DNA from 4 places in the Halomonas sp. JS92-SW72 genome. Region 1 is predicted to be linked to each of the others. Evidence: predicted binding sites of a transcription regulator. Region 1 holds the regulator's gene; each other region holds the start of a gene.
The links. Region 1 encodes FNR, which switches genes on or off when oxygen is low (the NO sensors DNR and NnrR bind a similar motif). Its sites were predicted from a motif close to TTGATNTANATCAA; they were not measured.

Region 1 (7,664 bases):
GTCGGTACGCCGCCCGCGAGGTCTGCGCCATGGTCGAGGTCGATCTTTCCCAGCCGCCGTTCACCCTGCTCGACGAGGCAGGCCGCGAGCGGGTTCGCCAGGGCGTGGACCTGGCCTACTTCGATCGCGACGAGATCATCCTCGAGACGGGGCAGGCCGGTGAGAACCTCTTCCTGATCCACAAGGGGGAGGTGGCGGAAGTCGACCCCACCCTGCCTGCGGCCCGCTCGCGCATCGGCCACTACACCCGCGGCGACCTCTTCGGCGCCATCAGCATCCTCAACGGCAAGAGCCGCTACCGCTTCCGTGCCGAGCAGGAGAGCCTCTGCTACCTGCTGCCCAAGGCGCTCTTCCTCGAGCTCTGCGATGACTGTCCCCCCTTCGCGGAGTTCTTCCGCCAGACCCTGGCCCACAAGGCGCGCCTGCTTACCGAGCAGCGCGCCGAAGGCGGGGTGACCATGGCCGGTTTCATGCTGGCCCGGGTCGACGAGTGCATGCGTGAGCCGCTGGTCGTGCCGGCCGCCACGACCATTGCCGAGGCGGTGACCACCATCAACGAGCGCCATGCCGACAGCCTGCTGGTGGCGGGTGACGCCGGCCCCGGCATGATCACCAAGACCGACCTGCTCAACGCCCTGGTGGTGGAGGAGCGCGACCGTGACAGTGCCCTGGACGGGGTCGGCAGTGCCGAGCTGATCACGGTGGGGCCGGGGCAGTACCTGTTCGAGGCGCTGGTGGTGATGACCCGCCACAAGGTGGAGCGGGTGGTGGTGATGGAGAAGGGGGTGCCGGTGGGGGTCGTCGAGCTCACCGACGTGCTCAGCTACTTCTCGAGCCGCAGCTACGTGGTCAGCCTGCAGGTCGAGCAGGCCGAGAGCCTCGAGGCCCTGGCCGCCGCCAGTCGCCGCACGCCCGAGCTGGTCAAGGCGCTGATGGCCCAGGGGGTCAAGCTGCGCTTCGCCATGGGCCTGCTGGCGGCGCTCAACGGACGGATCATGCACAAGGCTTGGGGCTTCCTGGTCGACGAACGCTACCACCGCGACAGCTGCCTGATGGTGATGGGCAGCGAGGGGCGCGGCGAGCAGATCCTCAAGACCGACCAGGACAACGGCCTGATCCTGACCGACGACCTGGAGTGGCCCGGCTGCGCCGAGCAGATGCAGCGACTCACCGAGACCCTGATCGAGCTGGGCTACCCGCCCTGTCCCGGCAACATCATGGTCTCCAACCCCGAGTGGGTCGGCACCGTGACCCAGTGGCGCGAGCGCATCGCCCGCTGGGCCGAGAAGCGGGACGGCGACAGCCTGATGAAGCTGGCGATCATGCTCGACTCCCATGCGGTGGCCGGTAACCCGGCTCTGCTCGACCGGGTGCGTGACGAGCTGTTCGCGCGCTGCTCCGGCGACGAGCTGCTGCTCTCCTACTTCGCCCGCACCATCCTGCGCTTCTCCACGCCGCTGACCCTGTTCGGCTCGCTCAAGCGGCCCCAGCATGGCATCGACATCAAGAAGGGCGGCATCTTCCCCATCGTTCACGGGGTGCGGGTGATGGCCCTGGAGCGGCGCATCCGGCCGACCTCCACCCTGGAGCGGCTGGATGCCCTGGCGGCGGACGGCCGCCTGGAGCCGCGCTTCGCCGAGGACCTCGGCGAGGCGCTGTCGCTGTTCACCGAGCTGCGCCTCAAGCAGCAGCTCGCCCATCTGGACAGCGGTGGCGAGCGCAAGCCCGACCGCGTGGTGGTACAGGAGCTCTCCTCGCTGGAGCGCGACCTGCTGCGCGAGGCGCTGCATATCGTCAAGGACTTCAAGCAGCGCCTCTCGCACCGCTTTCATCTGGAGTATTCGTGACGGCCCGAGGCTGCACGAAGGCATGACGATGCACGAAGGAACGACAATCACAACAGGAGACCCCTCATGCTCAAGGTCCTGCGGCGCGCTGCCGACCGAAGACGGCACGCCAACGGCGACTACGCCTGGCTCTTCCACCCCTATACCGGTGACGAGATGGTGGTCATCGATACCGAGACCACCGGGCTTGATACGCGCAGCGCGGAGCTGGTCTCCATCGCCGCCGTCAAGGTGCGTGGCGACCGGGTGCTGACCAGCGAATCCCTGGACCTGCGCCTGGCGCGCCCGGCCTCGCTGTGTGGCGATTCGATCCGCATTCACGGCCTGCGCGGCATCGACCTGGAGGGCGGCATGGCGGTGGACGAGGCGCTGGAGCGCCTGCTCGACTTCGTCGGCAATCGCCCGCTGGTGGGCTGGCACCTGGACTTCGACCTGGCGATCCTCAATCGCGAGCTGCGCCCGCGCGTCGGCTTCGAGCTGCCCAACGCCACCATCGACGTGGCCCAGCACTATCTGCGCCGCCTGCGCCGCCGCCACCCCGAGGTGGAGTCGGCGCCGCGCTTCGAGAAGGTGGCCGAGCTGCTGGACGTGCCGGTGATGGGGCGCCATACGGCGCTGGGGGATGCGGTGACCACGGCGCTGATCTTCCTGCGCCTGGAGCGCGAGACCAGCGCCCTGCGGGGCGACGCCTGAGGCGTGACGGCGTCGCCTGACGTCGCCGGCGATGGTAGGATGGGCGCCCGTCATTTTTGCCCGCACTGGCAGCGCCGACCGACATGCAAGACGCCGTGATCTTCGACCCCCGCGACACCGACGCCGAGGCCCCCGCCGCGGGGGGCTCCCCGCAGCAGGAGGCCCCCTCGCCGCTCCTCGATGCCCTGGATGCCCGGGGCAGGCGCGAGTTCAACAAGCTCCAGAAGCGCCTGCGCCGCCAGGTCGGCAACGCCATCATCGACTACGGCATGATCCACGAGGGCGACCGGGTGATGGTCTGCCTCTCCGGCGGCAAGGACAGCTACACCCTGCTCTCGATCCTGCGCAGCCTGCAGCGCAACGCCCCGATCGACTTCTCGCTGGTGGCGGTCAACCTCGACCAGAAGCAGCCCGGTTTCCCCGAGCAGGTGCTGCCCGAGTACCTCGAGTCCATCGGCGTCGAGTACCATATCCTCGAGCGCGACACCTACTCGGTGGTCAAGGAGAAGACGCCGGAAGGCAAGACCACCTGCGCGCTCTGCTCGCGGCTGCGCCGCGGCTCCCTCTACGGCTTCGCCGAGGAGATCGGCGCCACCAAGATCGCCCTGGGCCACCATCGCGAGGACATCCTCGAGACGCTGTTCCTCAACCTCTTCTTCGGCGGCAGCCTCAAGGCCATGCCCCCCAAGCTGCTCTCCGACGACGGCAAGAACATCCTGATCCGCCCGCTGGCCTACTGCCGCGAGGCGGATATCGCCGAGTTTGCCCGGCTGATGGCGTTCCCGATCATCCCCTGCAACCTGTGCGGTTCCCAGCCCAACCTGCAGCGCCAGGTGGTCAAGGAGATGCTCGCCGAATGGGAGAAGAAGCACCCCGGGCGCCTGGAGAGCATGTTCAAGGCGGTGACCAACGTGGCGCCGTCGCAGCTGGCCGACCGCGAGCTGTTCGACTTCGCCGGGCTCGAGGAGACACAGGCGCGGCGGCAGGCCAGCCGCATCGAACTGCTGAACGAGTAGCCCTGGCGCCGGCGCCAGGGCTCGGGAACTCATGGCTCGAAAACCAGAAACCCCCATCGGGCACTCGCCCGATGGGGGTTTCTGCGTCAGGGGGGAGGCCAGGCGGCCCGGTGCTACTTGGCCCCTTCCTCCTCGGCGACCTGGATCAGCGACTCCAGGTCGAGGATATGCACCTCGCGGCCCGAGACCTCCACCAGGCCCTGGCTCTGGAAGCGGCCGAGGATGCGGCTGACGGTCTCCACCGCCAGGCCGAGGTAGTTGCCGATATCGGCCCGGGACATGGAGAGCCGGAAGCTGTAGGGGGAGTAGCCGCGCCGGCGGAAGCGGTCGGAGAGGCTGGTGAAGAAGCTGGCCAGGCGCTGGTCGGCGGTCTTGCGAGAGAGCAGGCGCATCATGCGGCGGTCGTCGCGCAGCTCCTTGCTCATGCTGCGATAGAGCTGGCCGCGCAGTTCGGGGAGGGACTCCGACAGCTGGTCCAGGCGATCGAAGGGGATCTCGCACACGGTGGTGGTCTCCAGGGCCACCACGGTGCCGGGATACTGCTCCTCGTCGATGCCGTCCAGCCCCACCAGCTCGCTGGGCAGGTAGAAGTTGGTCAGCTGGTCGTCGCCGCTGCCCTCGGTGGTCACCTGCTTGAGGCTGCCCGAGCGCACCGCATAGACGCTGGTGAAGGGGCTGTCCTGGCGGAACAGGGTCTCGCCCTTCTTGAGGGGCGCGCGCCGGCGGATGATGGCGTCGAACTGGTCCATGTCCTGAACCTCGAGGGCCAGCGGCAGGCAGAGCGAACTCAGGCTGCAGGTCTGGCAGCGAGTCTCGTGCAGTACAGAGCGCCGCCTTCCGGTCAGGCTATCGGGCATGGCCGCCCCCTCCTTGATCATGATCATGTCGACCATTATGGAGGAAACTTCGGACAGGGCAAACCACCTCCAAGGAGGTAGGCCCGTCCGGCCCGGCTCACGCCACCGGGGTGGCCTCGGGGTCGAAGGCGGCGAGCAGGTGGGTCAGGCCCCAGAGCCCGTCGGGGGTTACCCGCAGGCGCTCGCCGTGGCGCTCGAGCAGCCCCGCCCGGCAGAAGGGGGCGAGGCGCTCGAGGGCACCGGCCAGGGCCGCGCCGGCGTCGAGCCCATGGGCCTGCGAGAGTGCGGCCAGGTCCAGCTCGCGGCGACAGGCGAGCGTCTCGATGGCATCCCGGCGCAGGCGTTCGGCCGCGTCCAGCCGGTAGGCGGCGCTGGCGGGCAGCTGGCTGGCGTCCAGCGCCGTCTCGTAGTCGGCCAGGCTCAGGGCGTTGCGGGCCAGGGTATCGCCGACCCGGCTGAGGGCGGCGACCCCGAGGCCGAGCTGGTCGCCGGGCGGGTAGTGGGTGTAGCCCTGCAGATCGCGGGCCAGGCGGCCCTCCCCCAGGGCCTGGGCCAGGCTGTCATCGGGGCGGGCAAACTGGCCGAGCCCGATGTGCACGTAGCCGGCGTCATCCAGCCGCTCGCGAGCCGCCTCGAGGATCGCCAGGCGGGTGGCGGTGTCGGGCAAGTCCTCGGCGTCGATCTCGCGCTGGGGACGGTAGCGCTCCGGCAGGTGGGCGTAGCGGCGCAGGGTGATGCGCGCCGGGGTCATGGCGATCACCTGCTCGAGGGTCTCCCCGAAGCCGTGGGGGGTCTGCAGCGGCAGGCCCACGATCAGGTCCAGGTTGAGGGAGTGGAAGCCGAGGCGTTCGGCCTCGTCCACCAGGGACTCGGTCAGCACCCGGGGTTGGACCCGGTTGATCGCCTTCTGGACGCGCAGGTCGAGCTCCTGGACGCCGAGGCTCAGGCGGTTGAAGCCCAGCGCCTGCAGGTGGCGCAGGGTGAAGACATCGGCCTCGCGGGGGTCGATCTCGATGCTGAAGTCGCGACCCCGGGCGCCGGACAGCCCGAAGCGGGCGTCGAGGCGGTCGAACAGGTCGCCCATCTGGTCCAGGGAGAGGAAGGCGGGGGCGCCGCCACCCCAGTGCAGGCGTTGCACGGCCGGGAGGCGGCCCAGCAGTCGGCTCACCAGCACCATCTCGCGGTCGAGCCGCGTGAGGTAGGGCTCGGCCTGGCGGCTGTCCCGTGAGGGCACCCGCTGGGAGGCGCAGAAGCGGCACGCCTGCCGGCAGAAGGGCAGGCGCACGTGCAGCGCCAGCGGCGCATCGGGGGAGCGCTCGACCAGGGCCCGGGTCAGCGCCGCGGGGCCGTCCCCCGTCGCCAGGCGGGCGGCGTCGGGGTAGGTCAGATAGTGCGATCCGTCGTGGTCATGGTACTGCATCGAGGGCCTGCTTCCGGCAGTCCAGGATGGCCCGGCGCGATCGTTGCGTTTCGCCTGAACGGGCATGACGGCGCTCCCGGCTATGGATGTGCTCTCCATGCTAGGGCGGCTTGGCGCCGGCGGCGTTGAGCTGCGTCAATCCGGCGTGGAATAGTGCCGAATCAGCCGTGACCCTGAGCGGGCAGCATCAGCCACAGCTGCCACAGGGCGAAGGCGATGATCGACAGCGCGGCGATGCTGCGGGTGGCCCGGTGACGAATCAGCCCCCCCAACTGGTGCGCCGCCAGGCCGGTGGCGAGCAGCGCCGGCAGGGTGCCGAGGCCGAAGGCGCCCATCAGGGCGGCCCCCTTGAGCGGGTCGGCCATGGCCAGGCTCCAGGCCAGCATCGAGTAGACCAGCCCGCAGGGCAGCCAGCCCCATACCGCGCCGAGCGCCACGGCCTGGGGCACCCTCACCACCGGCATCAGCCGCCGGCCCACCGGCTCCAGGTGGCGCCACAGGCGCCTGCCGAGCGCCTCGACCCGCAGCAGCCCCTTCCACCAGTCGGCGATATAGAGTGCCATCAGGATCAGCATGACGGCGGCAAGGCCCTGCAGGGCGATGCGCATGCCGGGGGTGAGGCTGAGCAGGGTGCCGAGGGCGGCGACCAGGGCGCCGGCCACCATGTAGCTCACCATGCGCCCCAGGTTGTAGCCCAGCAGCAGGCCCGCGAGGCGGGCAGGGGAACGCATGCTGGGGGGCACGGCGAAGGTCAGGGCACTCATGATGCCGCCGCACATGCCGATGCAGTGGGCACCTCCCAGCAGGCCGAAGACGAAGGCCGCTACGAGGGGCGGTAGGCCGAGTCCGGTGGGATCCATCAGGGCTCCGGGTCGGCGTCGCGACGCTCCTGCGCGGCGCGCTCGCGGGCCTCGCGGCGGCGCTGGCGCTCCTCGGGGGGGAGGTCGTTCTCGTCCTCGTCGAAGAGGATGCGATGGGCGGGGCCCTCCAGATCCTCGAACTGGTCGTGCTTGACCGCCCAGAAGAAGGCCCAGACGGCCAGACCCAGCAGGGTCAGCGACAGTGGGATCAGCAGATAGAGAATGCTCATGGGGTCACCCGGCTCGGTTCAGGGGATGGCGTCGGCAGCGGGGCGGAGGGCATGGCGCGGCTGTGGAAACGGTTGAGGCGCAGGGCGTTGCCCACCACCACCAGGGAGCTGGCCGACATGCCCATGGCGGCCAGCCAGGGGGGCACCAGCCCCACGGCGGCGATGGGCATGGCGGTGAAGTTGTAGCACACCGACCAGATCATGTTCTGGCGCATCACCCGGCGGGTGGCGCGGCTGATCTCGACCGCCTCGGCGATGCGTGACAGGCGCGGGCTGAGCAGGATGGCATCGGCGCTGGTGCGTGCCAGGTCGGTGGCGCCGTTCATGGCGATGGCCACGTCGGCACCGGCCAGCACCGGCACGTCGTTGATGCCGTCCCCGACCATGGCGACCTTCTCGCCCGCAGCCTGGCACTCGCGGATACGCTCAAGCTTCGCCTCGGGGCTGGCGCCGCCGCGCCAGGTGGGGATGTCGAGGCGCCGGGCGAGGTCGCCGGCGGCTTCTGGAGTGTCGCCGGAGAGCAGCTCGACCTCAAGGCCCAGCATCTTGAGCGCTGCCACGGTGTCGGCGGCATCCTCGCGGATCCTGTCCTGCAGGGCGAACCAGGCCCGTGGCTCGCCCTCCTCGGCGAGCAGCAGCCACTGCCCCTCGCCGGGTGCTGCGGGCGTCGCGTCCGGGACGGCGAACTCGGCCTTGCCGAGCCGCCAGCGGCGGCCGTCGAGGGTGCCCTCGAGGCCCTGG
Region 2 (7,664 bases), 700 kb from region 1:
GGAACCTCGACTGGGCCGGCTCGTCGCTGGGCCGCATCGCCTTCCCGCTGTTTGCCGCCATGGTGGCCTGGCACGGGCTCTTCAATACCCGTAACCCGCTGCGCTACGCGCAGCGCATCCTGGTGATCGGCCTGGTCGCCCAGCTTCCCTTCATGCTGATGCCCCGCGCCTCGGATGCCCTGCTGCTCAACGTCTGCTTCACCCTGGCGGCGGGGTTGGCCTGGGGTGCCGGGCTGCGCGAGCTGCTCGCCCGCTATCGCAGCGGCGCGCTCGAAAGCCGCTGGCTGGCCCTCGGGGGGCTGGCCTCCCTGACGGTCTGGGCCCTGCTCGGCCACCGGGTCGAGTATGGCCACGAGGGACTGCTGCTGGTGCCGCTCCTGATGCTCGCCATGTACCACCTGCACCGCGCCGGGGAGCTCCTCGCCGAGCGCCTGGCGGCGGCCGCCCTGGCCCTGCCAGTGCTGGTGGTGGCCGGGCAGATGAACGCCACCGACCTGGCCAAGTCCTTCACCGTGGCCACCTGCGTGGCGGCCCTGTGGCTAGCGGCTGGCGCCCATCGCCTGGCGCCGACGGTGCCCCGGGCGATGCCGCGCCGGCTGTGGCTGGCCTGGTACCCGGGCCACTTCGCGCTGATCGCACTGTGGCTGTGGCTAGCCGGCGGGCTCGGCTGACCCGGTCTCAGGGCCAGCTGTAGACGCCGCGATTCAAGGCGTCGCGGAAGGCGGAGTGGACCTTGTTGCCGCGCAGGGTGGCGCCGCTGTAGCCGTCGATGTCCTCGGCCAGCCGTTCGGGCTCGTAGAGGGCGAAGATGGCGGTCAGCGGCTGGCCCTCGAGGGCCTCGGCGAGCTGCTGGTGCTGCTCCCATACCGGGTAGAGGTCATCGTCCTCGTCCAGCCGGCGGTAGTCGACGCCGCGATAGGCCAGGTGGCGATAGCCGATGTTGGAGAGCCGGCCATCGCGCAGGTCAAACTGGACGTTGACCTGCATCTCGCCGCCGTCGCCGAACACGCCACGGTAGCGCCCATCCAGCGGCAGCCCCAGCAGGGCCCGGTGCAGCCGCTCGTCCTCGGCGGGGGAGAGTCGCGCCTGGTCGCTGTCGGCTTCACCTGCCGCCGCCTCGCCCTCCTGGGCCTGGCCCGCCGCCTCGGGTTCGACCGGCTCGCCCGCCTCGTCCACCAGGCGCCCGATCAGGTACGCCTCGAGCATCGCCTCGGCCCGCGGGCTATGGGGTACGCCGGGGCGCTTGTTGTCCCACCCCTCGGTGGACTCACGTCCGCACCACTCGAGAATCACCGCCTCGTCGGTCGGGTGGTCGGGCACGTAGTCGGTGATGTCGTAGACCCGGCCGTGGATGGCCTTCCAGCAGCTCTCGGCGCCGTCGTGCTCGGCGAGCTCCTCAAGGGTGATGGAGTCCAGGGCGTCGTCGTCGGACACATCGCGCTCGCTGCTCGAGAGCGCCTGGATCGAGACCAGGGTGGCCAGGCTCGCCACGAAGGCGATGAAGGCGGAGTAGGCAATCTTGTTCATGCTCATAGGAAGTCGAAGACCTCGCTGTGGATACGTGAGGCGGGCACCCCCTGCCCGGCCAGCAGCCGCTGCAGGTGGGCGTTCATGGCCGGCGGGCCGCAGAGGTAGATCTCCCGCTCGGTGAAGTCCGGACAGTGCTCGCGCAGGAAGGCTTCTGTCATGCGCCCGTGCTCCCGGAAGTAGTGTCGGGTGAAGGTGAACCCCTCGACCCGCTCGGCAATCGCCTCGAGTTCCTCCCGGTAGTAGGCCCGGGTCGCGTCATTGGCCAGATAGATCAGCTGGGCCCGCCCCGCCACCTCGGCACCGGAGGCCAGGTCACGAGCGCCGCCCACGAAGGGGGTGATGCCGATGCCGCCCCCCAGCCAGAGCATGTCGCGCTCGGGGAAGCGCCGCCCGAAGAACTCCCCGTAGGGGCCCTCGATCAGCACCCGGGTCTCGGGCGTCACCGTCTGCAGGGCATGGGTGGCGTCGCCCAGGTCCTTGATGCCGATACGCAGGCGCGCATCCGCGGGCGCCGAGGCGATGGTGTAGGGGTGCTCCTCGCCACGCCCGGCGACCAGCGCCTCGTCCAGCGGCGAGAGGTAGACGAACTGCCCCGCCTCGTGGCGAATCCCGCGGCCCTCGGGGCGCAGCACCAGTTCCACCACGCCCCGGGCCAGGGGCACCACCTCCTCGACGCGATAGGGGTGGCGACGAGCCGGCGCCGCGCCCTTGCGCCAGGCGATGGCGCCGAGCCCGGCGATGCCGAGCAGCCACCAGGGCCAGGCCTCGCCGGCCAGCAGCAGGGCGTGCCAGAGACCCAGCAGCAGCGCCGCCGCGGAGACCAGATGCAGGCGCTTCCAGCGCTGGTAGTGGGGCTGGCCGAAGAAGTCGAAGGTGGGCGCCAGGAACACCACCAGCGCCGCCCAGGCCAGCCAGCCGAGCCAGATGGCCCCATGAGAGAGTGGCGGAAAGAGGGTCGCCACGGCGGCATCCAGGGAGGCCGGCACCGCGGCGAACCCCAGCGCCAGGGCGTGAACCATCACCAGGATAAAGGCGGCAAAGCCCAGCCAGTGATGCAGGTGCCAGAGCCGCACCAGCCCCCCGAAGGGACGATCGAAGCCCGGCACCCGGCAGCTCACCGCCCCGGCCAGCAGCATCATGGCGAGCCCCAGGATGCCGGTCACCTTCCCCACCCAGGTGAGCCACAGCTCGGGCGGGCCGGCGAGCCCACCCAGCCGCGGCAGCGCCACCGCAAGCGGCAGCAGCAGTGCCGCGATCAGCACGATATCGCCCGTTTTCAGCCGTCGTCGCATGCTCCCTCCCCTTTCACCGACTGCCTGTCAGTGTCGTCGATCGGCGTCAACCTTCAAGCATCATCGTGCCTCGCCGCTAAAGGCTTGATCCATGTCAGGGCAGTATTCCCCTCAGGGTCCACGCTGAACGAACAATAGCAATACGATTCCCTGAACCAGGAGTTCATATGGCAAGTCACAACAAGGGCGCAGGTCCCTGGATGGTCCTCGGGCTGCCGATTGCCCTCGGGCTGGCCTGGGTCACCCAGGGCACCGGGGTGGTCGAGAACGATCCCGACCGCAACATCTCGATTCCCGCGGAACTGACCATGCCACTGCAGGTGCAGGCCGCCTACAGCGAGAACGAGGTCTTCTTCCGCTATCGCTGGCCGGCCGAACGCCCCGGCATCCATCACGACGTGCTGGTGCGCCAGGGCGACCAGTGGGTCCGCAAGGGCCGGGCCGTGCCGGGTTCCGAACCCGACGGCCTCCACGAGGACCGCGTCACGATGCTGATGGACGACGGCAGCGTGCCGCAGTTCGGCCGCTACGGCGGCTACCTCACCGTGGGCGCCGGTGCCGCCGGCTTCACCGACGAGGCACCCGAGGAGGTCACCAAGTCGCTGCCGGCGACCCGCATGGACCTCGGCGACTGGGCTAGCCGCCAGGACCCGGCGGTGATCAACGCCCAGCGCGAGGCCGGCTACTTCCTCGACCTCTGGCACTGGCGCGCTCAACGCTCCAACCCGCTGGATGTTTCCGACGACCAGTGGGTCGGCCAGGCACGCAGCAGCGACGCCGGCCAGAGCCCCTACTCCACCAACTGGGATAGCGATGCCGGCGAGCCCCTGTGGATGTTCTCGCCGCAGCTCACCGACCAGGTCGCCATGCGCTGGGAGGACATCGAGTCCGGGGCCCTGGACTTCGACAGCCTCTACTACCTGGCCGATACCTTTGCGGTGCCCTTCGACCCTGAGCATGACTGGCAGGAGGGCGATACCATCCCCTACCGCCTGCTGCAGCAGCCGACCGGCTCCCGGGGTGACATCCGGGTCCACGGCGAGGGGCGCTGGGCCGACGGCTACTGGGACGTGACCCTGGCCCGGGCGCTGGACACCGGCAGCCCGCTCGACGACAAGATCCTGCGCGACCAGGGGCTCTACTCGGTGGCCTTCGCGGTGCATCGCGACGCCACCGGCGGGCGCTGGCACAAGGTCTCCCACCCCTACTCCCTGGGCCTGGGACGCGATGACGCCGACCTGACCGCCACCCGCCTTCAGGGCAGCACCCCCGAGTGGTCCGACGACTGGAAGGAGGTGACGCTCTTCTACCCTGGACAGGTCAACTGGCCGCTGCTGGTCAGCCGCGCTCACGCCGGCGCCGAGCAGATCGCCGAAGGCAAGCCGGTGCGGCCCCGCCACAGCGAGAAGCAGCTCGCCCTCTACGGGGTGGAGATGGAGTTCAACGACGCCATCATCCGCCAGTGGCGCCTGACCCTCCTTGCCGGGCTGCTGGCCATGCTCGGCGTCACCCTCGGCCTGCTGCCGAGCTTCACCCGCATCCGCCAGGGAGGTCGCTGAGATGGCCGCCACACACCATATGCTTATCCACTTCCCGCTGGCCTTCTGGGCACTCGCCACTCTGATGATCCTCTACGGGGCCGTGATGACCGGCCGGCTGGCCGAGCTGTGCCGCGCCGCCCTGCTGCCGGTACTGGTGCTCAGCCTGCTGGGGGCCCTGGCCGGCATCGTCAGCGGCTTCCTGATCTGGCCGCTGGAGGCCAACCTGGCAAGCCCGCTGGCGCGCAACCATATCCTGATGGCGTTCTGGTCACTGGGCATCTTCGCCATGCTCACCGCCCTGGTGTGGAAGGCCGGCGAGGCCGCCTTCGACGGTGCGCGCCGCTGGGCGCTGGTGATCCTGGCGCTGATCGGTGGCCTCTTCTTTGCCACGGCCGGCACCCTCGGCGGCCACCTGCTGGGCTCCTCCACCGCCTTCTCGCTGCTGATCGACCTGCTCGGCTGGGAGATCTACACCACCTTCTACAGCCCGCTGTGGGTCGTTGCCGTGATGGTGATCATCGGCCTCGCGGCCGCGATGCTCGGCCTCCTGGGCCAGCGCAGCCGCCGCTGACAGCAGCCTCACCTTCCCCCACCGGCAGGGCCCCGCTTCGGCGGGGCCCTCGCCGTTTGTGCCCCTGTCACCGAAGTGACTTCATCCATACACGCTGATGTAACCCCGCCAGCGCAAGCTCTTCCACCGAGATACCCAACCTCATCCGTGGAGAGCCCCCATGACCCAGCACCAGCACCCCGGCCACGTCGACCCCGTTCTCGCCGCCGGCGACGAGCCCATGAGTAACCCCTCGGCCAACGGCTACTTCGGCGATATCCTCGAGGCGCGCCTCAGCCGCCGCGCCATGCTGCGCGGCAGCCTCGCCGCCGCCGTGGCCGGCGCCATGGCCACCCAGCTTCCCTTCGGCAGCGCCTTCGCCGCCACCGGCGGCAGCGCCCCGGCGCCGAGCCTCGGCTTCAAGGCCATTCCGGTCAGCGCCGCCGACAGCGTGGTGGTCCCGGAGGGCTACCGGGTCAGCGCCATCCTGCCCTGGGGCACCCCGATCAGCGGCGACATGCCGGCCTTCTCGCTTGACGCCAGCGGCGAAGCCCAGGGCCACCAGGTGGGCAGCCACCACGACGGCGTGCACTTCTTCCCGCTGGAGGGGAGCTCCAGGGACGGCCTGCTGGTGATGAACCACGAGTACGTGGAGCCGCGCTTCCTGCACGCCGCCGCCGCGGGCCTGGCGCTGGACCGCAACGGCTTCCCCCAGAACGCCGACGGCAGCCGCGACGACGATCAGGTGCTCAAGGAGCTCAACGCCCACGGCGTCAGCGTGGTGCGCATCCGCGAAGGCAGCGACGGCCAGTGGCAGGTGGTCGAGGACGCCCGCAACCGCCGCATCACCGGCCTGACCCCGATGCGCCTCGCCGGCCCCGTGGCCGGCACCGAGCATCTGGTGACGAAGTACAGCCCGGACGGCACCATGACCCGCGGCACCCTCAACAACTGCGCCCACGGCGTCACCCCCTGGAACACCTACCTGGCCGCCGAGGAGAACTGGGCCGGCTACTTCGCCAACGCAGACGCCGAGATCGATCGCCGCCAGGCCCGCTACGGCATCCAGACCCGCGACACCGGCCGCTACCAGTGGCACCGGGCCGCGAGCGGCGCCGACGAGTACGTGCGCTTCGACGCCAGCCGCCGCGGCGCCTCCCCCGCCGAGGACTACCGCAACGAGCCCCACGCCTTCGGCTGGATGGTGGAGATCGACCCCATGGACCCGGCGGCAACCCCTGTCAAGCGCACCCACCTGGGCCGCTTCGCCCACGAGGGGGTGATCTTCGCCCCGGCGGTGGAGGGCCAGCCGGTGGTGGCCTACTCCGGCGACGACGCCCGCTTCGAGTACATCTACAAGTTCGTCTCCGCCCGCCCCTACCACGCCGCCACTGCCGACGGCTCCCTGCTCGACGAGGGCACCCTCTACGTGGCCAGGTTCCATGAGGACGGCCGCGGCGAGTGGCTGGCCCTGGCCCCCGGCGAGAACGGCCTCACCCCGGAGAACGGCTTCGCGGACCTGGCCGATATCCTGGTCAACACCCGCGCCGCCGCCGACCAGGCCGGCGCCACCAAGATGGATCGCCCCGAGTGGGGCGCGGTGGACCCGGCCACCGGCCAGGTCTACTTCACCCTGACCAACAACACTCGCCGCGAGGCGGGCGACGAGGACGCCGCCAACCCCCGCGCCGAGAACCACTTCGGGCATATCATCCGCTGGCAGGAAGAGGGCAGCCACGCCGGCACCCGCTTCGCCTGGGACCTCTTCGTGCTGGCCGGGGACGGTGACAGCAGCCGCGACCTGGCCGGCGAGCCCCTGGACCAGGACGCCATCTTCGCCAGCCCCGACGGCCTCTGGATCGACGCCGACCGCCGGGTGTGGATCCAGACCGACATCAGCGAGTCGGTGATGAACACCGGCATCTTCGAGGTGTTCGGCAACAACCAGATGCTGGCCGCCAACCCCGAGACCGGCGAGATCCGGCGCTTCCTCACCGGACCCGTCGGCCAGGAGATCACCGGCGTGGTGACCACCCCGGACCAGCGCACCATGTTCGTCAACGTCCAGCACCCCGGCGCCACCACCGAAGCCGAGGCCTTCGCCGCGGGCGAGCTGGTGAGCCACTGGCCGGACGGCGGCAGCGCCATCCCGCGCTCGGCGACCCTGGTCATTACCCGGGAGGACGGCGGCATCATCGGGGCCTGACGGCCCAGTGTTCTGAAACGAGCGGCCCCGCCAGATGGCGGGGCCGCTTGCGTTACCGATGGGGAGAGCCGTTCAGTCGGCCTGCTCGAAGCTGAAGCGGGGCTCGGGGGCCTCGGGCAGCAGGGCCGCGCAGGCGCGCACCCGCGCCATCAGCGCCTCGTGGGTCGGTGCCACCAGGTTGACGTGGGCCAGCTTGCGCCCGGGGCGCTCGCTCTTGTCGTAGCGGTGCAGGTGGGCGTCCGGCAGGGCGAGGATCGCCGCCGGGTCGCCCTCGCGACCGATCACGTTGACCATGCAGGTGGGCATCCGCGCCGCGGTGTCGCCCAGCGGCAGGCCCTGGATGGCGCGCAGGTGGTTCTCGAACTGGCTGGTCACCGCACCGTCCATGGTCCAGTGGCCGGAGTTGTGCACCCGGGGGGCCATCTCGTTGGCCAGCAGGCTGCCGTCGGCGCACTGGAAGAGCTCCAGAGTCAGCACCCCCACGTAGTCGAGCTCGTCGAGCAGCGCGCGGATGTAGCCGTCGGCGGTCTGCTGGACGCTGTCGT
Region 3 (7,664 bases), 690 kb from region 1:
ATGGCCGCCACCACGCCAATCGGCTCGCGCAGCACCAGCAGGCGCTTGTCGGCGGCATGGGTCGGCAGGGTCTCGCCGGCCATGCGCTTAGCCTCCTCGGCGAAGTACTCGATGAAGCTGGCGCCGTAGGTGACCTCGCCACGGGATTCCGCCAGCGGCTTGCCCTGTTCCAGGGTCATCAGCTCGGCCAGCCCCTCGGCCTCTTCCTGGATGCGCAGGAACCAGGCGCGCAGCAGGGCGGCGCGCTCCTTGGCCGTGGTCTTCTTCCAGGCGGCGCCAGCCGCCTCGGCGGCTGCCACCGCCTGGCGGGTCTCGTCGGCACCCAGGTCGGCCACCTGGGCCAGCCGTTCACCGGTGGCGGGGTTGGTCACGGGGAAGCTTGCGCTGCCGGTCAGCCACGTTTCGCCCACCAGGGCGGCGGCCGTGCCGTCGATCAACAGCGAGTCGATCAGCGTCATGGGGGTCTCCTCTTGTCGGTATGGGGAAGCACGCTAGCAGCAAGGCGCCCCGCCACCTATGGACCACTTCCCCAGCCAGGTGGACCAATCCTCACCCGCAGGGGATAATCGCCACACCCCGCGCCACCCGTTGCCACCGCCATGCCGCCCCAGGTCTCCCTCGCCCCGCTTCTCGCCCGCGTCAGCCAGCAGCCCGAACGCCTGGGCAAGGGCGTACGCATCGAGCAGGCCCTGCGCCTGACGATCCTGCACGACTGGCCCGACGGCAGCCGGATGCCCTCCCACCGGCTGCTCTGCCAGGAGCTCAGGGTCGCCCGCGACACCCTGGCCCAGGCCATGCGGCGACTGGGGGAGGAGGGGCTCATCTTCACCGGGCAGGGCCAGGGCACCTGGACTCGCCGCCCGGTCACGCCGGACCCGACGCCGGCCGACGCCGCCCCGCGCCTCTCGGCCCGGGCCGCCGCCATCCTGGACGCCCCCAGCGCCAGCGCCATCCAGAGCGGCGCCTTCATGCCCGGCATCCCGGACATCACCCAGTTCCCCATGGCCAAGTGGCGCGAGCTCTATGCCAGCGTCACCGTGCCGCGCAACGCCCTGCTGCTCTCCTACTCAGGCGGCGGCTACGGCCCGCTCAAGCGCGCCATCCGCGACTTCCTGTGGCGCTGGCGCCGCCTGGAGTGCGAGACCGACCAGATCATCATCACCGAGGGCACCCACAACGGCATCGAGCTCTGCGCCCTGGCGCTGACCGACGTGGGCGACCGGGTGCTGATGGAGTCCCCCTGCTACTGGGGCGCGCGCAACGTCTTCACCGCCGTGGGCGCCAGGGTCGACCAGCTCGCCTGGTCCCCGGAGGCGGGCCACGCCCCCGGGGAGGCGAAGGCCCCGGTGCGGCTGGCCTACTTCACCGGCTCGCACCACTACCCGCTCAGCGTGCCCACCTCCCGGGCGCACCGGCAGGCGCTCTGCGCGCGCCTCGCGCCCGATTTCGTGCTGGAGGATGACTACGAGTTCACCGGCGAGGATGGCGCCAACTTGATGTTCGACGGCCGCTCGCCCCGTCACCTGCTGGTGGGTTCCTTCTCCAAGCTGATGTTCCCCGGCCTGCGCCTGGGCTACCTGGTGGCCCCCCGGGCGCTGGTGGCGCCGCTCAACCAGCTGCGCAGCGAGGTGTTCCGCGAGGGGCGCCTGCTGGACCAGGCCGCCCTGGCCCAGTTCATCGCCGAGGGGGAGCTGGACGCCTGGTACCGCCGCATCCAGCGCGACTACCTGGCCCGCCAGCAGGTGATGCACGACCAGCTGGTGCAGGTGCCCGGGGTGCTCCACGTCTCCCCGCCCAGCCACTCCATCAGCCTCTGCGTGCAGTTCGCGCCGGAGGTGGATGACCGGCGCGTCGCCAGCCGACTGCTGCAGTCCCACCTCATCACCCGCCCGCTGAGCCCGGCCTGCGCGCCCGACGACCCGCGCAGCGGCCTGATCCTCGGCATCGGCATGCTCTCCGGCAACACCCTGGCCAGCGAAGCGGTGCGCCTTCGCCACGTGCTGACGCGCTGCCTGGGGGGCTGACGCCCTGCCGCCCCTCTGCCACGCCAGTGCCCCCTTCTGCCCCACCCCCGCGGCTCGACCAAAGTTCCATGGCCGTCCTCCATTCCCCTCAACACCCCGCCAGGCGTCCGTCAAGGCACCACGGGCAGCCGCCGTGGCCCGATTGGTCCATTTCGACGCGGCATTGGTCCATAGGCCGGCCTTGTCGATGCTGCTAGCGTGCCTTCCGTGCCTGAGGTGAACGGAAGCCGCTGCGACAAGGCCGCGGCGCCCTTCCGAAGAGTGTTAGCAGGGTAAAAATACCGACGCTAAATATAGAAATAATGAGAAAATTTCTATGGTCTGTATTTTTATCTTATGCTTAACTCGAATCACCGATGCACAATCGGCATCAAGGCTCGGACTCGCCGCCCGACAGCGAACAAGCAGACAACGAACAATCCGAAGAACCGACCACCAAGAGGCCTCCATGAAGCTCTCCACCCTGATCAAAGGCACCCTGACCACCTCGATCGCGGCATCCCTGATCGCCAGCCAGCTGGCCTACGCCGACAACATCCGTCTGCGCATGCACACCTTCTACGGCACCGAGGTGGACTCTATCGCCGCCGACCTGCGCGACCGGCTGCAGGAGGCCAGCGACGGCTCCATCCGCCTGCAGTTCTTCCGCGGCGGCGAGCTGGTCGACAGCGACCAGTTCGTGGATGCCGTGGCCCGCGGCACCATCGACATCGCCCACGGCGTCGGCAGCTACTGGCCGGGCCGCGTGGGCATCGGCACCATCGAGGGCGGCCTGCCGGGCGCCTGGGTCTCCGCCGACGAGGCCCGCGACATCTTCGCCAACCAGGGGCTGGACGAGCTGATCGCCGAGGCCTACGAGGAGCAGGGGGTCAAGCTGATCGGCCGCGGCTTCGGCAGCGACTATGGCCTGCTCACCCGCGAACCGGTCACCAGCCTCGATGACCTGCGCTCCATGCGCATCCGCGCCACCAGCTCCATCGCCACCGTGCTGGAACAGTTCGATGTCCCCACCGTCTTCCTGCCCGGCCAGGAGCTCTACGTGGCGCTCTCCACCGGCGTGATCGACGGCGCCGTCTATGGCGGCCCGGTGGAGTACGAGCAGCTCAAGCTGCACGAGGTGGCCAAGCACTACACCGACATCAACCTGCTCAACCCGGGCTGGACCGAGAACGCGCTGATCAACCCGCGCACCTGGGAGCGCATGAGCGAGGAGCAGCAGACGATCCTGACCGAGGCGCTCGACCAGTACCTGCTCGACGTTCATCAGTGGCTGGAAGAGGGCAACCGCGCCGTGATCGAGGCGGGCGAGCTCTTCGAGGTCGCCGAGCTGCCGGAAGAGGATTCCCGCCGCCTGGCCGAGGCCGCCCTGCCCATCTGGGAAGCCGAGGCGGAGAAGTCCGAGCGCAACGCCCGCGCCGTGGAGATCCTGATCAACAACGCCATCGAACAGGGACGGATCAGTGAGTAATGTCACCCGCTATCTGAGGGTGCAGGATGGCCTTTCCGACTGGGTCGGGAGGGTCGTCTCCTGGCTGACGCTGGGGATCATCGGCGTGCTGCTGTTCGAGGTGGTGGCACGCTACCTGCTCAACGCCCCCACCGTGTGGGGGCACGAGCTCTCCACCATGTTCTTCGGCGCGCTGAGCATCCTCGCCGGCAGCTACACCCTCCGCCACCAGGGCCACGTCCGCAGCGATGTCGTCTACCGGCTGCTGCCGCCCCGGGGCCAGGCCTTCTGCGACGTGGTGATCTTCGTGCTCGCGCTGGTGGTGCTGGCCGTGGTCTTCCGCATGGCGGTGGACTTCGCCTGGCACGCCTGGCGCATCGGCGAGTTCTCCAACCGCAGCGTCTGGCGCCCGCCGCTCTGGCCGATCAAGGCCACCATCCCGCTCGCCGTGGGGCTGCTGATGCTGCAGTGCCTGGCCGAGCTGGTACGCGGCGTGCTGCGCCTGGCCGGCGTCACCTACGACGACCCCCGCGACGACCTCGACGACAGCAACCCCTGACCCTGCGCCCGGGGCGGCTGCGTGCTCGGCCCCGAGGACACTTCATGACAAGAGCGTTCCTATGGCTGAACTCGAGCCCCTGACAATTACCGCCATCATGTTCTTCTCCATGCTGGTGCTCATGGCGATGGGGGCCCCCCTGGCTCTGGCGCTGATGATCTCCGGCATGGGCAGCGCCTACCTCATGTTCGGTCCCGGCGGCCTGGACCTGCTGCTGGCCTCCGCCTACAGCGCCATGGACAACTTCCTGCTGGTCTCCCTGCCGCTGTTCATCTTCATGGGCCTGGTGCTCGAGAGGTCGGGCATCACCGACGACCTCTTCGAGATGATCCACAAGTGGATGGGCGGCATCCCCGGCGGCCTCGGCGTGGGCACGGTGCTGATCTGCGCGCTGATCGCCGCCATGGCCGGCGTCTCCGGCGCCGCCACGGTGAGCCTCGGCATCATCGCCCTGCCCGCCATGCTCAAGCGCGGCTACCACAAGCGCCTGGTCACCGGCACCATCATGGCCGGCGGCGCCCTGGGCTTCCTGATTCCGCCCAGCGTGCTGATGATCGTCTACGCCTTCCTGGCCCGGGAGTCGGTGGGCAAGCTGTTCGCCGCGGGCCTGATGCCCGGGCTGATGCTGGCCGGCATCTACATGGCCTACGTGCTCATCCGCTGCCGGCTCAACCCGGCGCTGGGCCCCGCCACGCCCCCCGAGGAGCGCTTCACGACACGAGAAAAGCTGCAGTCCCTGCGCCACGTCGTGGCCCCCGGGCTGCTGGTGGTCACGGTGCTCGGCTGCATCATCGGTGGGGTGACCTCCCCCTCCGAGGCCTCCGCCGTCGGCGCCGCCGGTGCCCTGGTGCTCACCGCCCTGCGCGGCCGGCTCGACTGGAAGCTGCTGCGCTACGTGATGCTCAGCACCACCAGGATCACCGGCATGCTGATCTGGATCGCCATCGCCGCGGTCTTCTTCAGCCGCATCTACATGGGCCTGGGCGCCGGTATGGTGATCAGCGACCTGATCTACGACTTCTCGCTGTCGCCCTACACCGTGATCCTCTTCATGCTGCTCAGCTTCTTCCTGCTGGGCATGTTCCTGGACGACTTCGCGATCCTCTTCATCACCGTGCCGCTCTATGTCCCCATCGTGCGCGAGCTCGGCTTCGACACCACCTGGTTCGCGGTGCTGTTCATCCTCAGCATGCAGTCCGCCTACCTGACGCCCCCCTTCGGCTACAACCTCTTCTACATGCGGTCGGTGGCGCCGAAGTCGATCACCATCGTCGACATCTACCGCTCCGCCCTCCCCTTCGTGGGCCTGCAGATCCTCGGCCTGGCGCTGATCGTGGCCTTCCCGGGCATCGCCCTGTGGCTGCCCAACCTGCTCTTCTAGCGCCACCTCCGGCACCATCGCGGGGGCCTGCCCGGTCCCCGCCCTTTGCCTCACGCGGCGTCTTCGTCCTGCCACCAAAGCATCATCGAATCGACACTGGCAAAATCGCCGAAGAGACCCCATAGTGTGCTTGTCGCAATCGCCCACTGGAGCATCATGAGTACTGCACGTCACACCCAAGCCGCGGACCAACTCGACCCCCCGCGAAGTAGCCCTGACCTCGACGTCAGGGACCTGGAAAAACGTACACGCCTCATGCGCATCGTGACTCGGCTGATCGCCGTCTCCGACCTCGGCTGCCGAGAGATCGCCCGCCGTGCCGGCCTGCCGGCCCAGAAGGTCAGCGATCTGCTCTCCGGCCGTCTGGAGCATCTCTCCGTCGAGGAGCTGCAGATTCTCTACCGCACCATCGACCCGGAGCCGACGGCCCACTGACGCCGCCGCACCCCCATCTCCTATCACGCCCTGCCGGGTCACCGGCGGGGCGTGATGCGTTGCGAGCCTCAGGAACACTTTCTGCTCTTTTTCCGCCTCGCTTTTTCTTCCCTGCTTTCCCTTGCCTGCCAGCCACTTGCGCCAACATTACGCCAGCATTAAGAGCATGCTAATGATCTCTTGATGCATATCAAGCCCCTCGACCTTGGTCGCAGGTAGGCTTTCCGGTGTCACCCTCTTATCCCGCCGCGGGGCGATCCCCCGCGGCACCCAGGCCACCGGAGGCGCCATGGACCACCTTCGCCGCTCCCTTCTCGGCCAGCTCGCTCGCCTCAGCGCGGGTGCCGCCCTGATACCGCTCTCGAGCGTTGCCAGCGCCGGCATCAACAGCCAGCCGCCCCGCCGAGAAGGCGACCCCACCAAGCGTTACGGCATGCTCATCGACCTGCGCCAGTGCATCGGCTGCCAGGCCTGCACCGTGTCGTGCCATATCGAGAATGACGCCCCCCTGGGCAAGTTCCGCACCACCGTCTCCCAGTACGAGGTGGAGCATCAGGAGAGCGGCGAGCTTGCCACCTTCATGCTGCCGCGCCTGTGCAACCACTGCGAGAACCCGCCCTGCGTGCCGGTCTGCCCGGTCCAGGCGACCTACCAGCAGCAGGACGGCATCGTGGTGGTGGACAGCGACCGCTGCGTGGGCTGCGCCTACTGCGTCAACGCCTGCCCCTACGACGCCCGCTTCATCAACGACCGGACCCAGACCGCCGACAAGTGCACCTTCTGCGCCCACCGCCTGGAAGCCGGCCTGCTGCCGGCCTGCGTGGAGAGCTGTGTGGGCGGCGCACGGATCATCGGCGACATGCGCGACCCGGAAAGCAAGATCAGCCGCATGATCAATGATCACCGCGACGCGCTGATGGTGCTGCAGCCTGAAAAGAACACCCTGCCCCAGGTCTTCTACCTCGGCATGGACGAGCGCTTCATCACGCGCCCGCTCGCCGAGCCGGTGGCCCTGGAAGTCCTCGACCCCCACGGCAAGGAGATGGGTTATGAATTCCATGGCCATTGAGCTGCTCGCGCCCCGCTACGCCATCGCCTGGTACCCCTGGGCGGTGCAGTACTTCTTTTTGATCGCGCTCTCCTACGCCACCCTGTGGCTGGCGGCCCCGGCGCTGGTGTTCGGCAAGCAGCGCTGGCTACCCACCGCGCGCCTGGCCATGCTGGCCTGCCTGACCACCACCCTGGTGGCCCCGGTGGCGCTGCTCGCCGACCTGCACCAGCCGCTGCGCTTCTGGCACTTCTACGCCTACGCCACCTCGAGCTCCTGGATGTCCATCGGCAGCCTGCTGCTGCCGCTCTACGTGGTGGGCGTGCTGCTGCTCGCCTGGCTGGCCTGGCGCCCGGCGCTGCAGGCCAACCGCCAGGCGCCCGGCCTGGCCGGCCTCGCCGCCCGCCTGCTGGCGTTCGGTGCCGCCCCTACCCCGCGCGCGGCGCTGGTGCTGGTGGGCCTGGGCACCCTGGCCCTCTCCACCGGCATCATGCTCTATACCGGCGCCGAGCTTGCCGTGGTCAAGGCGCGCCCGCTGTGGAACACCGTCTGGCTGCCGCCGATGCTGGTCGCCACCGGCTTTATCGCCGCCGCCGGCCTGACCCTGGTGCTCAACCGGGTCAGCGGCCTGCGTGACCAGGCCACCATCGGCCAGATGCTCAGGGTGCTGCTGGGCGCCTGTCTGGTGGCGGGCCTGGTCGCCGGCAGCTGGTTCCTGGACGGCATCAACGCCAACGTCGGCTCGGTGGCCGCGGCGCTCGACTCGGTGC
Region 4 (7,664 bases), 1.7 Mb from region 1:
ACAGCATCGTTCAGAATTGGAGCTGCCGTGATAGCGATGAACGCCAAACCAAACAGAATTTTCTCTTTTGGATGGTTATCTATCGAGTAATCGTGCACTTCGCCTCCTTGCGATGGCTAATAGGCATTAGACTGCATGCTCGATATTCCAATTGGAGTAGCACGCGCGTTCAATAATGTTAACCTGCGTGCTCGCCGCCTTTGTCGGCATGTCAGCTTAGGGTCATGATCTGCCATTACGTACTCCCCTCTACCTGGCGATAGACCAGATACTGGTGGTCGCATTTCCGGCATGTCGCCGTGTAGCTCGGGCCATCCTTCGAGACTCTAACGGCCTTCCAGCCGCAGGCAGGGCATGAGGGCTGCTTCATCGAGGTATTGGTATTGCAGCTGGCGCACCTGACGTAATAGCCGTACTGGCCATACATGCCCACCAGGTTGTCGGCTTCGCCGCATTGCTTGCAGGTCAGCAGCTTTTCGGTGGGAACGGCAGTGTCTGCAGGTGACTCTGCGGCAAGACGCTCGGCATCAGTCACCACATAGCTCCTCGGAGCCGGCTCGCTGACGGGGGCGGCACTGGGAATCGGCTCGTTAAGCGCTGTCACCTCCGCCGGCTTCTCGGGTTCCGTCTGCACCGTTGCGGTATGCGTCAGGAGGAAGGTGCCGATATTCTCGAGCTCTTGCATCGAGAACCACGGCCGCCCCTTGAGCAGGCCACCTCTCAGACTACCGATGAGTTCCTTCGCTTTCTTGGCCACGAACTCGGTCTTGACCACCTTGTCGGCCACGTCCTTCGGCATTTTCTTACGATGCAGGATGGCGGTGCTGGAAATCGCGCAAAGCGTGCGCCACTCACGGCCGCCAATCTGCGTCTGGATGCCCAGAAGCTTGCCCAGCAGTTGTCCCACATGGTCTCGCAGCAGGGTCTTGAGCAGGTCCTGCTGCAGCTCTGCCTGGCGAATCGGCGATGGCATGCCGCTCCAGTTGCCCTTGTAGCTGCGAGACCACTCCCCCTCGGCGTTGACCTGCACCTCGCCAACGATGCTCTTTGACTCGATGATGATGAAGCCGTAGGGGTGGATCACCAAGTGGTCGATCTGGGCGCGCTCGCCGCCGTGCTCGATCACCAGGTCATGGATGATACGAACCTGCTCGCTGTCACCGAACTCTCGGCGCAGGTGAAAGGCCACGTCCTGCTCCTGCTTGTGGCCATAGTAGCCTCGCTCATCAGTGCCGCTGTAGGCATCCTTTTCCTTGAGGATCATCAGTGGTTCCCTACGCGTCTTTCACTGGCTGCCTGGCCGTCCGCTCTTCACATGGCGGCGTGCCGGCAACATTCTGTAACCTAGCAGCCTGACACCTAAGCCGCCTGAGCACCAGTGGGCAATGGCTTACAAGGCAGTGTCGTCTTTGGCTTACGTCCTCAGTTCAATACGCTCGAAGGCCGGCGCCAGGGTCTCCACCAGCGCTTCGAGCTCGCCGAGGGTCGGGGCGCTGGGCACCGGGCGGGCGTAGGCGGGATCGAGGCAGCGGCCGGGGCGGGCCACCTGCAGGGCGTAACGGGTTACGCCCCATTCGGCGAGGTCGAGGGCCAGGCGGCGCAGGCTCTCCAGGTCGAGATCGCGCCAGTGAACGGTGGTGCGGCACTCGAAGGCGACGCCGCTTCTCGAGAGCAGCTCGAGGCTCTCGGCGTGGGCGGCGGCCAGGCCGGGGCAGCCGACGATGGCGTCGAAGCACGCCGCCGGGCCCTTCACATCGAGCCCCACCCACGCCAGGTGCGGCAGCGTCTCGGCCAGGCGCCGCGGGTAGACCCCGGCGGTATGCAGCCCCACCTTGAAGCCGAGCGCTTGCGCCCGGGCGGCGGCGACGGGCAGGTCGGCATGCAGGGTGGGCTCGCCGCCGCTGAAGACGATGCCATCGAGCAGCCCCTGGCGCCTGGCCAGGAAGGCTTCCACCTCGGCCCATTCGCCGGGCGCGGCACGGCGGGGCGCGAGCATCCCGGGGTTGTGGCAGTAGCCGCAACGCAGCGGGCATCCCTGCAGAAACACCACGCAGGCCAGGTGGCCCGGGTAGTCCAGGGTGGTCATGGGGGTGAGGCCGGCCACGGGCAGCCGTGGCCGGTTAAATTCGGGATGGGGCATGGCGGTCATCCGGCCGAGCGCCCCCTGTCGCTCTGGAATGGGGGCGCTCGGCGTGGCGGTGGGTCAGGGGGTGGCGGCCTGCTCGCTGAAGTGGCGGCGCTCGCGGTGCTCGGACTGCTTGCCGCGGTTGAACTGGCTGACGGGGCGGTGATAGCCCATCACTCGGGTCCAGACCTCGCAGCGCTGGCGCGCTTCGGTGGGCAGGCTCTCGACGCTATGACGCATGGGATACTCCTTTTCAGGTTGGTGGTATTGCGGGGAAAGGCCTCAGGCCATGGCGTCGGCCCGAGCATGCTTTGCCAGAAGGGCGTCATCGCACTTCGGGCAGAACTCATGTTCGCCGGCCAGGTAGCCGTGCACCGGGCAAATCGAGAAGGTCGGCGTCACGGTGATATAGGGCAGGCGGAAGCGGGAGAGCGCGCTCTGCACCAGCTTGCGGCAGGCCGCCGGTGAGGAGAGCCGCTCCCCCATGTAGAGGTGCAGCACGGTGCCGCCGGTGTAGCGGGTCTGCAGCGGGTCCTGGTGCAGCAGCGCCTCGAAGGGGTCGTCGGTATAGCCCACCGGCAGCTGGCTGGAGTTGGTGTAGTAGGGAGAGTCCGGCGTGCCCGCCTGGAGGATGTCGGGGTAGCGCTTCTGGTCCTCCTTGGCGAAGCGGTAGGTGGTGCCCTCCGCCGGGGTCGCCTCCAGATTGTAGAGGTGGCCGGTGGCCGCCTGGAACTCACGCATCCGCTCGCGCACGTGCTCCAGCAGCTCGATGGCCAGCTGCTGCCCCTCGGGGTTGGCGATATCGAAACGGTCCTCGAAGAAGTTGCGCACCATCTCGTTGAGGCCGTTCACCCCTAGGGTGGAGAAGTGGTTGCGCAGGGTGCCGAGGTAGCGGCGGCTGTAGGGGTAGAGGCCGTCGTCCATCCAGCCCTGGATGCAGCCGCGCTTGATCTCCAGGCTGTCGCGGCCGAGCGCGAGCAGCCGGTCCAGCTCCTGGAAGAGCCCCGTGCGGTCGCCGGCGAAGCGATAGCCCAGGCGCGCGCAGTTGATGGTCACCACGCCGAGCGAGCCGGTCTGCTCGGCGCTGCCGAACAGGCCGTTGCCGCGCTTGAGCAGCTCGGTGAGGTCGAGCTGCAGCCGACAGCACATGGAGCGCACCATGTGCGGCTCCAGGTCCGAGTTGAGGAAGTTCTGGAAGTAGGGCAGCCCGTACTTGGCAGTGAGCGCGAAGAGCCGCTCGGCGTTGTCGCTCTCCCAGGGGAAGTCCGGGGTGATGTTGTAGGTGGGGATTGGGAAGGTGAACACCCGCCCCTGGCAGTCGCCCTCCTCCATCACCTCCAGGTAGGCGCGGTTGAGCAGGTCCATCTCGGCCTGCAGCTCGCCGTAGGTGAAGGGCTGCTCCGCGCCGCCGATGATCGGCACCTGGTCGCGCAGGTCCGCCGGGCAGGTCCAGTCGAAGGTGAGGTTGGTGAAGGGGGTCTGGCTGCCCCAGCGCGACGGCACGTTGAGGTTGTAGATGAACTCCTGCACCGCCTGCTTCACCGCCGGGTAGTCGAGGGCGTCACGGCGCACGAAGGGGGCCAGATAGGTATCGAAGGAGCTGAACGCCTGGGCGCCGGCCCACTCGTTCTGCAGGGTGCCGAGGAAGTTGACCATCTGCCCCAAGGCGCTGGTGAGGTGCCGGGGCGGCGCGCTCTCCGCCCGACCCGGCACGCCGTTGAAGCCCTCGATCAGCAGCTGGCGCAGCGACCAGCCGGCGCAGTAGCCGCTGAGCATGTCCAGGTCGTGGATATGCAGGTCGCCCTCCCGGTGGGCCTCGCCTACCGCGGCGGGATAGACTTCGTCCAGCCAGTAGTTGGCGATCAGCTTGCCCGAGGCGTTGAGGATCAGCCCGCCCAGGGAGTAGCCCTGGTTGGCGTTGGCGTTGACGCGCCAGTCAGCGCGCTGCAGGTATTCGTTGACCGTCGAAGCGACGTTGACGGCGCCGGTCGGCTGGCGTTGCATGGGTGTTCCCTCACTGGCCGATTATCTATATATGGTGCCCTTTCTTCTATCAGGCACCATATGTTGTGCCAGAGAAGGGTAGACACCCGGGCGAGACGGGGAAATGATCCAGGTCAGGAAAAGGGCGAAGGAGGGATCAGCATGCACATGGGGATTCTCACGCTGCACATCTCGCTGCCCGGCTGCCGCTCGCTGAAGGAGAAGCGCCAGCGCATGGGCGGCCTGCACGAGCGCTTCGGGCGCAACCCGGCGGTGGCGGTCTGCGAGAGCGGCGAACACGACCGGCTGGAGGCGAGCGAATGGACCTTCGTGGCGGTGGCCAACGAAGGTCCCAAGGTGGAGGCGCTGCTCGGCGAGATCGAGGACAAGGTCCAGCGCACCGTGGATGGCCGGGTGATGGAGGCGACCCGGGAGATGCTGCAGGGCGGCCCGTGAGGCCGGCCATCGAGCGCCTGAACCAGAACAGGAGAGACGAATGACGGATGCACGCCCGGATAAGACGCGCAGCCTGCTGATCACCGGCTGCTCCAGCGGGATCGGCCACGCCGCGGCCCACGCCATGGCGGCTCGGGGCTGGCGGGTGTTTGCCACCGCAAGAAAGGAGGCGGACGTGGCCCGGCTGAAGGAGGAGGGCCTGGAGGCACTAGCGCTGGACCTGGACAGCAGCGCCTCCATCGAGGCGGCGGTGGCCGATATCGCGGAGCGCACCGGCGGGCGGCTGACGGCGCTCTTCAACAACGGCGCCTACGGCCAGCCCGGGGCTGTGGAGGATCTCTCCCGGGAGACTCTGAGGCAGCAGCTCGAGACCAACCTGCTCGGCACCCACGAGCTCACCACCCGGGTGCTGCCGATGATGCGCGCCCAGGGGCACGGGCGCATCGTGCAGAACAGCTCGGTGCTGGGGTTCGCCGCCCTGCCCTACCGCGGCGCCTACATCTGCTCCAAGTTCGCCCTGGAGGGGCTCACCGATACCCTGCGCCAGGAGCTTTCGGGCAGCGGCATCCACGTCAGCCTGATCCAGCCCGGCCCCATCACCAGCCGCTTTCGCGAGAACGCCCACCGCGCCTTCCGGACCCATATCGATACCGAGCGCAGCGCCCATGCCGAGACCTACCGCAAGGTGGAGGCGCGGCTGGCCAGCACCGAGGGCAAGGCCGCCTTCACCCTGGGCCCGGAGGCGGTGGTGGCCAAGCTGATCCACGCCCTGGAGCACCCGCGCCCCAGGCCCCGCTATGCGGTCACCCTGCCCACCCACCTCTTCGCCGCCCTGAAGCGGGTGCTGAGCACCCGGGGCATGGACCGGGTGCTGCTGCGTTCGACCCGGGACGAGCGGGAGTAGCCGAGGGGCGCACCCGCACGAGTGCCGCCAGCGCTGAGCTCAGCGGGCAGCAGGCCCTGACTCGCAGAGCGGCGCCAGCGCCATGATCTGCGTGCGCAGCGCCAGCTTCTCTTTGGCGAGTCCCTCACGCCAGGCGCTCCTTTCGTCCTCCAGCGCCCCATCGCTGGCGAGAGAAGGGGCGCTGGCGAAGAAGGCCACGCTCCAGGCCTTGCGGGTGCAAAGGTCCTGAAACTCGCCGAGCAGGGTCTGGCGCTGCTTGAGCCCCTTGAGGAAGCGGCGGTGGCGCGTCGGATCCAGTTCGGCCAGGTAGCGGATGCGCTTCACCGCCTTGCGCAGGTCGTGGAAGGCCTCGTCGGGGGCGTCAGGCGTGAGGGCGGCCAGGTCGCTATCGTGGCCTGCGATGCGCTCGTCCAGCACCGCCGCGACCCGCGCCGCAGAGAGCCGGGCAAGCGCCTGCCGAAAGCCGTCGCCGTCGAGGAACGCCTGCCAGGCCTGCATGTCGGCAGCGTAGTCGGGCTGGCCCAGCTGCCGGCAGAGGCGTTCGTGCTGTTCCCGGGCCCGCTCGTGCAGCCAGGCGTGAAGCGCCCGTCGAGTGCTCGCCTGAAGCGGCGGCGGCGCCTGCGCCAGGCTCGCCAGGAAGACATCGAGATCGCGCAGGTCACTGGTGGCCTGGGCACGCTGCTTGAGCGTCTTCAGCCGCTTCTTCAGCCCGGGCGCCTTCCCGCTCCCGGCTTGCCGGACGGTGGCCAGCACGGCCTCGCCGATCGCCCGGCTGCGGCGCAGGTTGACGCGGTACTGGTGCAGGAACTCGGGATCGATGCCGGCCATCACGCCGGGCTCCAGCGCCCGAACCAGACGATAGAGATGGCCGAGCTGCTCGTGGAGGCGGCCGGCCAGGTCGGCCTTGCGCAGCTCCGGCGGCGCCGGCGCCCGGCGCTGGAAGAGCACATGGCTGGCCTGCTCCGGTGTCAGGCTCGCCAGTCGCTCGGCGGTGTGCCTCGCAAGCGCCTGCCAGGTCTCGCCGGGCAGGCTGAGGTGCAGCAGTCCGCCGGTGGGAAGGGAATCGGGCGCCACGGGGCTGAGCCAGCGGGCCAACTCCAGCAGCACCGGGTTGTGACCCACCACCAGCACCCGCCGGTTGCCCTCGGGTAACGTCTGCAGCCAGTCGCGCAGCGCCTCACCGTCGAAGGTGTAGAGCGCCTCGTCGAAGCGGGCCACCGAGCCCAGGGTGCCCTCGGGCAGCGCCGCGGCCATCGCCTCGAGGGTCTCCCGGGTGCGCCGGGCGGGGCTCGAGAACACCTCGCCCTCGAACGCCCTCCAGCGCATCAGCGCCGGCGCCATGGCCGCCGCCTGGCGCCGGCCTCGCTGGCTCAGGGGCCGATCAGCGTCGGGCAGCTCGCTGCCCCCGCGTTTCGCCTTGGCATGACGCAGCAGATAGAGCTCCAGCATGGGGGACTCCGCCGTGTGAAATCCCTTTTAGCTTAGTCCTCCGGCCGCGACGCGCTCAGTCGCTGGAGCGCGAGGGACATGACCATCGCCGGCGAGAGCGCCACCGGCAGACGGTGAATGTCCGCAAAGAGCATCCAGCAGCGAGAGCTTCCCTGTCTCTCTGGGCCGGGCCCGGACTCGGTGAAACGACACGCCGGTCTCGTCTATGCTGCATCAGTCACGTCAGACTCGACGGAGGGCATCATGAAGGGATGTGCGTTGCGGGGTGTGCGTTACCTGGGCCTGCTGCTGTTGGCACTTGTCAGCCCGGTGCTGGCCACCGAGGTCAACTGGCCACGCATGGCCGACTCGGCGGACGGCGTACCTATTGCCTACGAGGTGCAGGGCAGCGGCGAGCCGACGCTGGTCTTCATCCATGGCTGGAGCGGCGATGGCCGCTACTGGCGCGGGCAAGTGCCGCATTTTTCGCAGCGCCATCGCGTGGTGACGGTCGATCTTGCCGGGCACGGCCACTCTGGCCTGGGGCGTGACGCCTACACCCTGCCAGCCTTCGGAGAGGACGTGAAGGCGGTGTTGGAGGACCTGGACGTAGCGCAAGCGATCCTTGTCGGACACTCCATGGGCGGGCCGGTCAGCGTGGAAGCGGCACGCCTGGCGCCGGAACGCGTCATCGGCATCATCGGCGTCGACACCTTCCACGACATGGCCGCGGAGATCAGCCAGGAGCAGCGCGACGAGCTGCTGGAA

Region 2: D1793_RS06475 (ferredoxin reductase family protein) is a predicted target of FNR. The motif match lies at 2,907-2,920, and genes of this name have one in related genera.
Region 3: dsrO (sulfate reduction electron transfer complex DsrMKJOP subunit DsrO) is a predicted target of FNR. The motif match lies at 6,027-6,040, and genes of this name have one in related genera.
Region 4: D1793_RS17525 (ribonucleoside triphosphate reductase) is a predicted target of FNR. The motif match lies at 4,233-4,246, and genes of this name have one in related genera.

Annotation. Positions count from the first base shown of each region.
Region 1 covers NZ_CP032147.1:2,062,842-2,070,505, reverse strand. Annotated here, with positions in the region: gene D1793_RS09720 (putative nucleotidyltransferase substrate binding domain-containing protein) at 30-1,847, shown strand; gene D1793_RS09715 (3'-5' exonuclease) at 1,914-2,540, shown strand; gene ttcA (tRNA 2-thiocytidine(32) synthetase TtcA) at 2,624-3,556, shown strand; gene fnr (fumarate/nitrate reduction transcriptional regulator Fnr) at 3,670-4,413, opposite strand; gene hemN (oxygen-independent coproporphyrinogen III oxidase) at 4,511-5,833, opposite strand; gene D1793_RS09695 (sulfite exporter TauE/SafE family protein) at 5,995-6,693, opposite strand; gene ccoS (cbb3-type cytochrome oxidase assembly protein CcoS) at 6,693-6,923, opposite strand; gene D1793_RS09685 (heavy metal translocating P-type ATPase) at 6,920-7,664, opposite strand, start outside.
Region 2 covers NZ_CP032147.1:1,358,153-1,365,816, forward strand. Annotated here, with positions in the region: gene D1793_RS06465 (TraX family protein) at 1-671, shown strand, start outside; gene D1793_RS06470 (cytochrome b5-like heme/steroid binding domain-containing protein) at 679-1,527, opposite strand; gene D1793_RS06475 (ferredoxin reductase family protein) at 1,530-2,822, opposite strand; gene D1793_RS06480 (ethylbenzene dehydrogenase-related protein) at 2,990-4,381, shown strand; gene D1793_RS06485 (heme ABC transporter permease) at 4,383-4,934, shown strand; gene D1793_RS06490 (PhoX family phosphatase) at 5,095-7,119, shown strand; gene D1793_RS06495 (5-(carboxyamino)imidazole ribonucleotide synthase) at 7,192-7,664, opposite strand, start outside.
Region 3 covers NZ_CP032147.1:1,375,678-1,383,341, forward strand. Annotated here, with positions in the region: gene D1793_RS06535 (NAD-dependent succinate-semialdehyde dehydrogenase) at 1-458, opposite strand, end outside; gene D1793_RS06540 (PLP-dependent aminotransferase family protein) at 600-2,024, shown strand; gene dctP (TRAP transporter substrate-binding protein DctP) at 2,473-3,492, shown strand; gene D1793_RS06550 (TRAP transporter small permease subunit) at 3,485-4,030, shown strand; gene D1793_RS06555 (TRAP transporter large permease subunit) at 4,092-5,411, shown strand; gene D1793_RS20015 (XRE family transcriptional regulator) at 5,568-5,846, shown strand; gene dsrO (sulfate reduction electron transfer complex DsrMKJOP subunit DsrO) at 6,136-6,915, shown strand; gene nrfD (NrfD/PsrC family molybdoenzyme membrane anchor subunit) at 6,896-7,664, shown strand, end outside.
Region 4 covers NZ_CP032147.1:3,717,755-3,725,418, forward strand. Annotated here, with positions in the region: gene D1793_RS19550 (hypothetical protein) at 1-98, opposite strand, end outside; gene D1793_RS17510 (nuclease-related domain-containing protein) at 236-1,264, opposite strand; gene D1793_RS17515 (anaerobic ribonucleoside-triphosphate reductase activating protein) at 1,415-2,140, opposite strand; gene nrdD (anaerobic ribonucleoside-triphosphate reductase) at 2,204-2,365, opposite strand; gene D1793_RS17525 (ribonucleoside triphosphate reductase) at 2,408-4,129, opposite strand; gene D1793_RS17530 (DUF503 domain-containing protein) at 4,271-4,564, shown strand; gene D1793_RS17535 (SDR family oxidoreductase) at 4,605-5,468, shown strand; gene D1793_RS17540 (CHAD domain-containing protein) at 5,508-6,917, opposite strand; gene D1793_RS17545 (alpha/beta hydrolase) at 7,098-7,664, shown strand, end outside.